Regions from separate parts of the Streptomyces sp. NPDC026659 genome, predicted to be linked through region 2. Evidence: riboswitches for the same ligand, from Rfam matches in the RefSeq annotation. Region 2 holds a riboswitch; the other holds the start of a gene.
The links. A riboswitch is a leader RNA that binds a small molecule or an ion and turns the genes downstream of it on or off. The one in region 2 is predicted to bind glycine.
Positions count from the first base shown of each region.

Region 1 (4,561 bases), on a different contig from region 2:
CGCTGATGAGCGACGGCGCCACGGTCTACGAGTGCACCTCCCCGGACGAGGTCCACGCCCTGCTCCAGGGCGGCCAGGGCATCTTCGGCATCGCCGTCGGCGTGGTGTGGCGGGACGTGGAGAGCGCGCTGTCCCAGCTGCACGGCGAGCGCGTCGACACCGGCGAGACGCTGATCGGGCACAACCCCTCCGACGAACTGGCCAGGCGGCGCAACCGGGCCGTCTGAGCCCGCGGAAGCATCCCGGCGCCGATGAGGTGACCGGCGTTGTCAGTGGTGTGGTGCACCATCGGACATGTGAGAGCCGCGCCGACGATCCTCCATCTCGACATGGACGCCTTCTACGCCTCGGTGGAGCAGGCGTCCAAGCCGAGCCTGCGCGGCAAGGCGGTCGTGGTCGGGGGGCTCGGGCCGCGCGGGGTGGTGGCCACGGCGTCGTACGAGGCGCGGGTCTTCGGGGTGCACTCGGCGATGCCGACGGCCCAGGCGCGCAGACGGGCGCCGAACGCCGCGTACGTCACGCCCCGCTTCGCCCTCTACCGGTCCATCAGCGAGCAGGTGATGGCCCTGCTGCGCGAGCTGTCGCCGCTGGTGGAGCCGCTGAGCCTGGACGAGGCGTTCGTGGACCTGGAGGCCGGGGGAACGGCCTGGGACGAGCCGTCGGCGCGTGCGGCGGGGGTCAGGCTGCGCGCCGACATCAAGGCGGTCACCGGACTGACCGGCTCGGTCGGGCTCGCCGCCTCCAAGATGCTCGCGAAGATCGCCTCCGAGCGGGCCAAGCCCGACGGACTGTGCCTCATAGAGCCCGGCACCGAGCGCGCCCTGCTGGGACCGATGCCGGTGCGGACCCTGCCCGGGGTCGGCCCCGCCACCGGCGACCATCTGCGCCGGGCCGGAATCACCACCGTGGACGAGCTGGCCGAGGCCGGTGAGGACGAACTGGTCCGGCTGCTCGGCAAGGCGCACGGCCACGCGCTGTACGCCATGGCGCTGGCCCGCGACGACCGGCCCGTGGTGGCCGAGCGTGAGGCCAAGTCGGTCTCCGTCGAGGACACCTACGACGTCGACATCCACGACCGGCCGAGGATCGGCCTGGAGGTCCGGCGCCTCGCCGACCGCTGCGTACAGCGGCTGCGCGGCGCGGGACTGTCCGGCCGGACCATCGTGCTCAAGGTACGGCGGTACGACTTCTCGACCCTGACCCGCTCCGAGACGCTGCGCGGGCCCACGGACGACCCGGCGGTGGTCCGGGAGGCGGCCGCGCGGCTCCTGGAGTCGGTCGACACCACCGGCGGAGTGCGCCTGCTCGGCGTCGGCGTCACCGGACTGGCCGACTACACCCAGGAGGACCTGTTCGCACAGGCCGCGGGGGAACTCGCCGCCGCGGAGCCCGAGGAGGCCGCGCCCGAACCGCTCCCGGCCGCGCCGGCCCCGCCGCCGGAGCGGCAGTGGCGGCCCGGCCAGGACGTACGGCACGCCGAACACGGGCCCGGCTGGGTGCAGGGCAGCGGGCTCGGCCGGGTCACCGTGCGCTTCGAGACGCCGGAGGACTCGGCGCCCGGCCGGGTGCGGACCTTCTGGGTGGACGACCCGGACCTGGCACCGGCCGACCCGCTGCCCCTGGTGGCGAGGGCGAGCGGTGGACAGGGAGAGGGGACGTGAGGGAGGAGAGGGGTCAGGCGTCCTCGGTGCCCGCGAGCTTGCCGAAGTCGCGGTCCGGGACCTTGGGAGCGGTGGGGGAGGCGGACACGTCGAGGCCGTAGTGGTGGTAGAGCTGGAGTTCCTGCTCGGGGGAGAGGTGGCGGCCCACCCCGAAGTCCGGGGCGTCCTTGATCAGCGCGCGTTCGAAGGGGACCTGGAGGGTGCCCTCGACCAGTTCGCTCGGTTCGAGCGGGACGAAGGCGTCGCGGGAGAAGAGTCCGGTGCGTATGGCGGCCCACTCGGGGACGCCCGTCGCGTCGTCGAGATACACCTCGTCGATGGTGCCGATCTTGGTGCCGTTGCGGTCGAACGCCTTGCGGCCGATCAGATTGCGCGGATCGATGTCGGTCTGCACGGTCCCTCTCCCTCCACGTGGTCCCAACTCATCCGTTAGCACTACAAAAGAGCAGAATGAGCGCGGCGGCCACTCGAACGCCGCGCGGCACGGCCCCGCTGGTACTCTGACAACGGCTGCTGACCCCGTGCGGGAGAGTCCTCCGAGCAAGTCGGAGGCGCCGAAGGAGCAACTCCTCCCCGGAATCTCTCAGGCCCCCGTACCGCACGGACGAGGTCACTCTGGAAAGCAGAGCGGGCGTCCACGGCTCCCGCTCTCACCGACGGTGAAAGCCGGGGCCCTCGGGCATCCGGTGAAGCTCTCAGGTATGAGATGACAGAGGGGGAGGCCGGTGGGCACCCGCGCCGAGGTGCCCCTCGCAGGTCGCGCCAGACCAGGAGGCCTCCGCACATGACCGCCCCTCGCATTCCGCTCTCCGCCCTCGAAGCGGGCATCCCCTTCGAGCAGCGACACATCGGGCCCGACCAGGAGGCGCGGGCCAAGATGCTCGCGCAGGTCGGCTACGGCTCGCTCGACGAGCTGACCGCCGTCGCCGTCCCGGACGTCATCAAGAACGCCGACGCCCTCGACCTGCCGGACGCCCGCACCGAGGCCGAGGTGCTCGCGGAACTGCGCTCGCTCGCGGACCGCAACCAGGTCCTCGGCTCCATGATCGGCCTCGGCTACCACGGCACCTTCACCCCGCCGGTCATCCTGCGCAACGTCATGGAGAACCCGGCCTGGTACACCGCCTACACGCCGTACCAGCCGGAGATCTCCCAGGGCCGCCTGGAGGCCCTGCTCAACTTCCAGACGATGGTCGCGGAGCTCACCGGACTGCCCACCTCCGGTGCGTCCCTGCTCGACGAGGGCACCGCCGCCGCCGAGGCCATGGCGCTCTCCCGGCGCATGGGCAAGAACAAGAAGGGCCTCTTCCTGGTCGACGCGGACACGCTGCCGCAGACCATCGCGGTCATCGAGACCCGCGCCGAGCCGACCGGCGTCGAGGTCGTCGTCGCCGACCTGAGCGACGGCATCCCGGCCGAGCTGGCCGCCCGCGACATCACCGGTGTCCTGCTCCAGTACCCCGGCGCCTCCGGTGCCGTACGCGACCTGAAGCCGGTGATCGAGCAGGCGCACGAGCTGGGCGCGCTCGTCACCGTCGGCGCCGATCTGCTCGCCCTCACCCTGCTCACCTCGCCCGGCGAGCTGGGCGCGGACATCGCCATCGGCACCACGCAGCGCTTCGGCGTGCCCATGGGCTTCGGCGGCCCGCACGCGGGCTACATGGCGGTGCACGAGAAGTTCGCCCGCAGCCTGCCCGGGCGCCTCGTCGGCGTCTCCGTGGACGCGGACGGCCACAAGGCCTACCGGCTCGCGCTGCAGACCCGCGAGCAGCACATCCGCCGCGAGAAGGCCACCAGCAACATCTGCACCGCGCAGGTGCTGCTCGCCGTCATGGCCGGGATGTACGCCGTCTACCACGGCCCCGACGGCCTGCGCACGATCGCCCGCCGCACCCACCGCTACGCCACGATCCTCGCCGAGGGCCTGAAGGCGGGCGGTGTCGAGATCGTCCACGGCGCCTACTTCGACACGCTCACCGCGCGCGTGCCCGGCACGGCCGCCGATGTCGTCGCCGCCGCGCGCAAGGGCGGGGTCAACCTGCGCCTGGTCGACGCCGACCACGTCTCCCTCGCCTGCGACGAGACCACCAACCGCGCCCAGTTGGCCGCCGTGTTCGCCGCGTTCGGCGTCGAGGGCGACATCGAGGCGCTGGACGCGGCCGCCGCCGAGGCCCTGCCCGAGGCGCTGCTGCGCACCGACGACTACCTCACCCACCCGGTCTTCCACGAGCACCGCTCCGAGACGGCCATGCTGCGCTACCTGCGCAAGCTGTCCGACCGCGACTACGCGCTCGACCGGGGCATGATCCCGCTCGGCTCCTGCACCATGAAGCTGAACGCCACCACGGAGATGGAGCCGGTCACCTGGCCCGAGTTCGGCCAGCTGCACCCCTTCGCGCCCGCCGACCAGGCCGAGGGCTACCTGACCCTCATCCACGAGCTGGAGGACCGGCTCGCGGAGGTCACCGGCTACGACAAGGTCTCCCTCCAGCCCAACGCCGGTTCCCAGGGCGAGCTGGCCGGTCTGCTGGCCGTCCGCGCCTACCACCGTGCCAACGGCGACGAGCAGCGCACCGTGTGCCTCATCCCGTCCTCCGCGCACGGCACCAACGCCGCGAGCGCCGCGATGGCCGGCATGAAGGTCGTCGTCGTCAAGACCGCCGAGGACGGCGAGATCGACGTCGCGGACCTGCGCGCCAAGATCGAGCAGTACCGCGACCAGCTGTCCGTGCTGATGATCACCTACCCGTCGACGCACGGCGTCTTCGAGGAGCACGTCGCCGACATCTGCGCCCAGGTGCACGACGCGGGCGGCCAGGTGTACGTCGACGGCGCCAACCTCAACGCCCTGGTGGGCCTCGCCAAGCCCGGTCACTTCGGCGGTGACGTCTCGCACCTGA
Region 1 is NZ_JBEZXY010000009.1:8,845-13,405, forward strand. It holds gene AB0E91_RS22470 (MerR family transcriptional regulator) at 1-227, shown strand, start outside; gene AB0E91_RS22475 (DNA polymerase IV) at 297-1,661, shown strand; gene AB0E91_RS22480 (PRC-barrel domain-containing protein) at 1,675-2,055, opposite strand; glycine riboswitch at 2,176-2,270, shown strand; gene gcvP (aminomethyl-transferring glycine dehydrogenase) at 2,446-4,561, shown strand, end outside.
Region 1: linked by a shared signal. The riboswitch ahead of gcvP (aminomethyl-transferring glycine dehydrogenase) and the one ahead of gcvT (glycine cleavage system aminomethyltransferase GcvT) in region 2 are both predicted to bind glycine.

Region 2 (4,561 bases):
ACCGGTGGGTAGCCGTACCCGGGGGCGGGTGCCTGAGGCCGTGCGGACGGCGGGAGTTGGGGCGGGGCGCCGACCGCGTGGGCCTCGCGGTCGTAGAACGGGCGCGCGTTGGCCCGCATCCACATCACGACCGGGTCGTAGTCGTCGGTCATCGCGACCGTCGAGACGGGCAGCCCGTCGGGCACCGCGCCGATGGACTGCTGCATCATCGCCCGCACCGAGTCGACCGCCGCCGGGGTCGTCTCGTACACGTCCAGGCCGATGGCGAGGTACGGCGCGCCGAGCGCGGGCTGCACCCAGGCGCGGCGCAGCGAGCGCAGGGCGGGGGTGCGGTGGGCGTTCTGCCCGAGCAGGGCGTAGAACGCCGGTACCCCGATGGCCGGTTCGGACATGCTGAGCGGTCCGGCGGGCTGGCGGTCCAGGCCCGTGGCGATGCGGCGCAGGTCCAGCCAGGGGATGCCCACGCCGCCGCCGGGGGCGTGCGGGTTGAGCCAGAGGCCGTAGTGGTCGGGGTAGAGGGTGCGGGCCACGTCGAGGCCGTCGACCACCTCGTACGACCGGCTCCAGCCGCTGGCCGACAGCTCCTGCGCGGAGGTCACACAGGGGGCGTAGCCGAAGCCGTCGACCTCCATGTTTCCGTACTGCGCGTCCGGTGAGCCGGCCTGGCCGTGCCAGAGCAGCATCCAGATCTGCCCGGTCGAGGGGGTGGCGAGGGCGCGCAGCAGTGCCTCGTAGGCGTCGTAGCGGCCGGGGGTGACCTGGCGGAGTGTGTGTTCGACGCCGGCGCTCGGGCTCGCGCTCACCAGTCTTACCGCCCCTTCGATTCTTGCCCCAGTGTGGAGGACAGCTTAAGCGGCGATCGCCGTGATCCCCATGGAGGACCGGTTGCCGAATTGGTGGAGAGGACTAGTTGCCGAACTGGTAGAAGGGCCGCACGTTCGTCTTCAGCCAGTCGCCCACCGGGTCCTGGGCCACGTCGAGGAGGACGAGGTTGACCGGCCACGGGGGCGGGGACTGGGTGAGGGCGCGCTCCAGGGCCTCCAGCGGGCGGGCACGCAAGTCGCCCTCCCACTGGGAGAGTTCGACGCCGACGAAGAGGACCGGATCGGCCGTCTCGATGGCGGCGAGGCAGCGGCGGGCCGTGACGACGACGCCCGTGCCCGCGAACTCGGCCGAGGCGGCGGCGAGGAAGTCCACCGGGTCCTCCTGCCAGTCGGGCTCGAAGAGCCGGACGCGGGCGCCGCCCGCGGGGCCGTCCAGGGCCGTGCGGTCGGCGCGGCACAGCTCGGCCACCGCCTGGGGCGGCAGCGGCAGGCCCACCACGCCACCGGGGTTGAGCACCAGGCCCACCTGCGGCGGCAGACCGCGCGCGAATTCCACAGCCGGGGCGACGGTGAAGGAGAGGTGCGCGCCCGCCGACTGGCGGAACTGCTCCTCGGAGCTGAACACCGGGACGTACCCCTGGCCGTCGATCTCCACGGTGGGCAGGTCGAGCGAACCGCTCTGCGGGCCGCCGCCGTTGGGCAGCGGGATCCACAGGAAGCCGCGGGAGAGCACCTCGACGATCCGGGCGCCCGCCGAGGGCACGCCGAGGGAGGCCGAGAGCACCTCCTCCAGCTCGTTGCCGGGCCAGCCGCCGTGCGAATGGGGGTGTGCCTGTGCCGGGAAGTCCGCGGGAAAGTCCGCCGGGAAGTCCATGTTCCTACCGCCTGCCGGGAAAACCATGCTGTGGTGCAGAAGGCTATCCGGTGCGGGCGGCGGACCTCACGCCGCGAAGTGGATCCGGCGCAGCCCGTCCGCCGAGGCGCGGTCCAGGAGCACCGCCGAGGCGCAGCCCGGGGGCAGTTCGCCGCGCTCCACGGCGCGCAGCAGCCGCCCCGTGGCGTGCCGGTGCCGTCCGAAGGCGTACCGGGAGACGCCCCGGCCGCGCTCGCGCTGGCCCTGCCGGGCGGCCTCGGCGTCGACGTCGAGCAGGATCAGATGGAGGGCGGCGCCCCTGCGCCGGGCCTCGTGGGCGAGCCAGGCGCGCACCCAGGGCTGGGCGCCGCAGTCGTGCACGACGACGCCCTCGCCGGTGGCCAGGGCGCGGCGCAGTCCGGCGTAGTGGGCGAGACGGACCAGGGGGCGGTACAGCGCGTACGGCAGCCCGGTCAGGCGGGTCTGCCAGCGGTCGCGGGTGTCCTGGGAGTCGATCCGGCGGCCGGGGACGGCACGGTGCATGAGGGTGGACTTGCCGCTGCCGGGCAGCCCCGTGACGACCACCAGGTCCCGGGGGCCGAAGCGGAGTTCGCGGGGAGTGCGGCCGGGACGCTCGCGCAGGTCGCGCACGAGCGGAGCGGGGCGGGCGGCGGCCCGGCGCTCCCGCGTCGGGGCGGAGGGCTGGCGCGGCACCGCCAGGCCGGTGGTGGCGTACGCCGGAGTCCTGTTCACCGTGATCGTCCTCCCCTTGGGTTCGGTAATCCCTTGCCCATCGAATGTAAAGAGAAGGTAATGCGGGAAGTCGGTGGTTCGGTGTCCGTACTGCCACGGTCCGGTCACAGGCGGCCGCCCCTTCAGCGGCGGCGATCGCCGTGCGATGATGTGGCCGCCAACTGCATACCGGCCGCTTGAATCCGCGCGGGAGAGTCCCCGGCAGTACGTCTGCCTGGGCGCCGAAGGAGCAAGTCCCTCCCTTGAATCTCTCAGGCCCCGTTACCGCGCGGGCGAGGCACATCTGAAAAGCGGGCCGCTGCCGTCAGTGGCTCCACCCAAGGTGCAAACCGTGACCGTGCGGGTCATGGCGAACCTCTCAGGTTCCGATGACAGATGGGGAGGAACGTTCCTCGCCCCATCCCCCGTTGCCCTGGGAGACGACCGACCGATGAGCAGCACCGAACTCCGTCACACCGCGCTCGACGCCGTGCACCGCGCCCTCGGCGCGACCATGACCGACTTCGCCGGCTGGGACATGCCCCTGCGCTACGGCTCCGAGCGCGACGAGCACGTGGCGGTGCGCACCCGCGCGGGTCTCTTCGACCTCTCGCACATGGGTGAGATCACCGTGACCGGCCCCGACGCGGCCGCGCTCCTCAATTACGCCCTCGTCGGCGACATCGCCTCGGTCGGCCTCGGCCGCGCCCGCTACACCATGATCTGCCAGGCCGACGGCGGCATCCTGGACGACCTGATCGTCTACCGCCTCGGCGAGACCGACTACATGGTCGTGGCCAACGCCTCCAACGCCCAGGTCGTCCTCGACGCGCTGACCGAGCGCGCGGCGGGCTTCGACGCCGAGGTCCGCGACGACCGCGACGCCTACGCGCTGCTCGCCGTCCAGGGCCCCGAGTCCCCGGCCATCCTCAAGTCGCTCACCGACGCCGACCTGGACGGCCTCAAGTACTACGCCGGGCTCCCCGGCACCGTCGCGGGCGTCCCCGCGCTGATCGCCCGCACCGGCTACACCGGCGAGGACGGCTTCGAACTGTTCGTGAAGCCGGAGCACGCGGTGGAGCTGTGGCAGGCGCTCACCAAGGCGGGCGAGGCGTCCGGCCTGGTCCCCTGCGGTCTGTCCTGCCGCGACACCCTGCGCCTGGAGGCGGGCATGCCGCTGTACGGGCACGAGCTGACCCGCGAGCTGACCCCGTTCGACGCCGGTCTCGGCCGGGTCGTGAAGTTCACCAAGGACGGCGACTTCGTGGGCCGCGCCGCGCTGACGGAGGCCGCCGAGCGCGTCGAGCAGAACCCGCCGCGCGTCCTGGTCGGCCTGGTCGCCGAGGGCCGCCGCGTGCCGCGCGCCGGGTACGCCGTCGTCGCGGGCGGCGAGGTGATCGGCGAGGTCACCTCCGGCGCCCCCTCCCCCACCCTGGGCAGCCCGATCGCCATCGCCTACGTGGACGCGGCGCACGCGGCGCCGGGCACCGAGGGTGTCGGCGTCGACATCCGGGGCAGCCACGAGCCGTACCGGGTCGTGGCGCTGCCGTTCTACAAGCGCCAGAAGTAGCCGGCCGCCGCGCGGGCTCGGGAAGCGGCCACCGGCCGGGACCGCCGTCGGTACCACGCCGGCGTGAGCCTGCGCACATTTTCCCCGCTCACCAGCGGTTTACGTCCCCTTCGTCCGTCCAGCACGCCCTCGCGTACAGGAGAATTCAGGTCATGAGCAACCCGCAGCAGCTGAGCTACACCAAGGAGCACGAGTGGCTGTCGGACGCCGAGGACGGCGTCTCGACGGTCGGCATCACCGAGCACGCGGCCAACGCGCTCGGCGACGTGGTCTTCGTCCAGCTCCCCGAGGTCGGCGACACGGTGACCGCGGGCGAGTCCTGTGGCGAGCTGGAGTCCACCAAGTCGGTCTCGGAGCTGTACTCGCCGGTCACCGGTGAGATCACGGAGATCAACCAGGACGTCGTCGACGACCCGGCCCTGGTGAACTCCGCGCCCTTCGAGGGCGGCTGGCTGTTCAAGGTGCGCGCCGCGGAGAAGCCCGAGGAGCTGCTCTCCGCCGACGAGTACACCGCCTACACCGCAGGCTGAGGAGCCGGACCCGTATGACTGACGTCCTGAACACGCCCCTGCACGAGCTGGA
Region 2 is NZ_JBEZXY010000011.1:34,476-39,036, reverse strand. It holds gene AB0E91_RS25500 (enhanced serine sensitivity protein SseB C-terminal domain-containing protein) at 1-803, opposite strand, end outside; gene AB0E91_RS25495 (enhanced serine sensitivity protein SseB) at 907-1,698, opposite strand; gene AB0E91_RS25490 (AAA family ATPase) at 1,765-2,430, opposite strand; glycine riboswitch at 2,608-2,707, shown strand; gene gcvT (glycine cleavage system aminomethyltransferase GcvT) at 2,861-3,979, shown strand; gene gcvH (glycine cleavage system protein GcvH) at 4,132-4,509, shown strand; gene glyA (serine hydroxymethyltransferase) at 4,524-4,561, shown strand, end outside.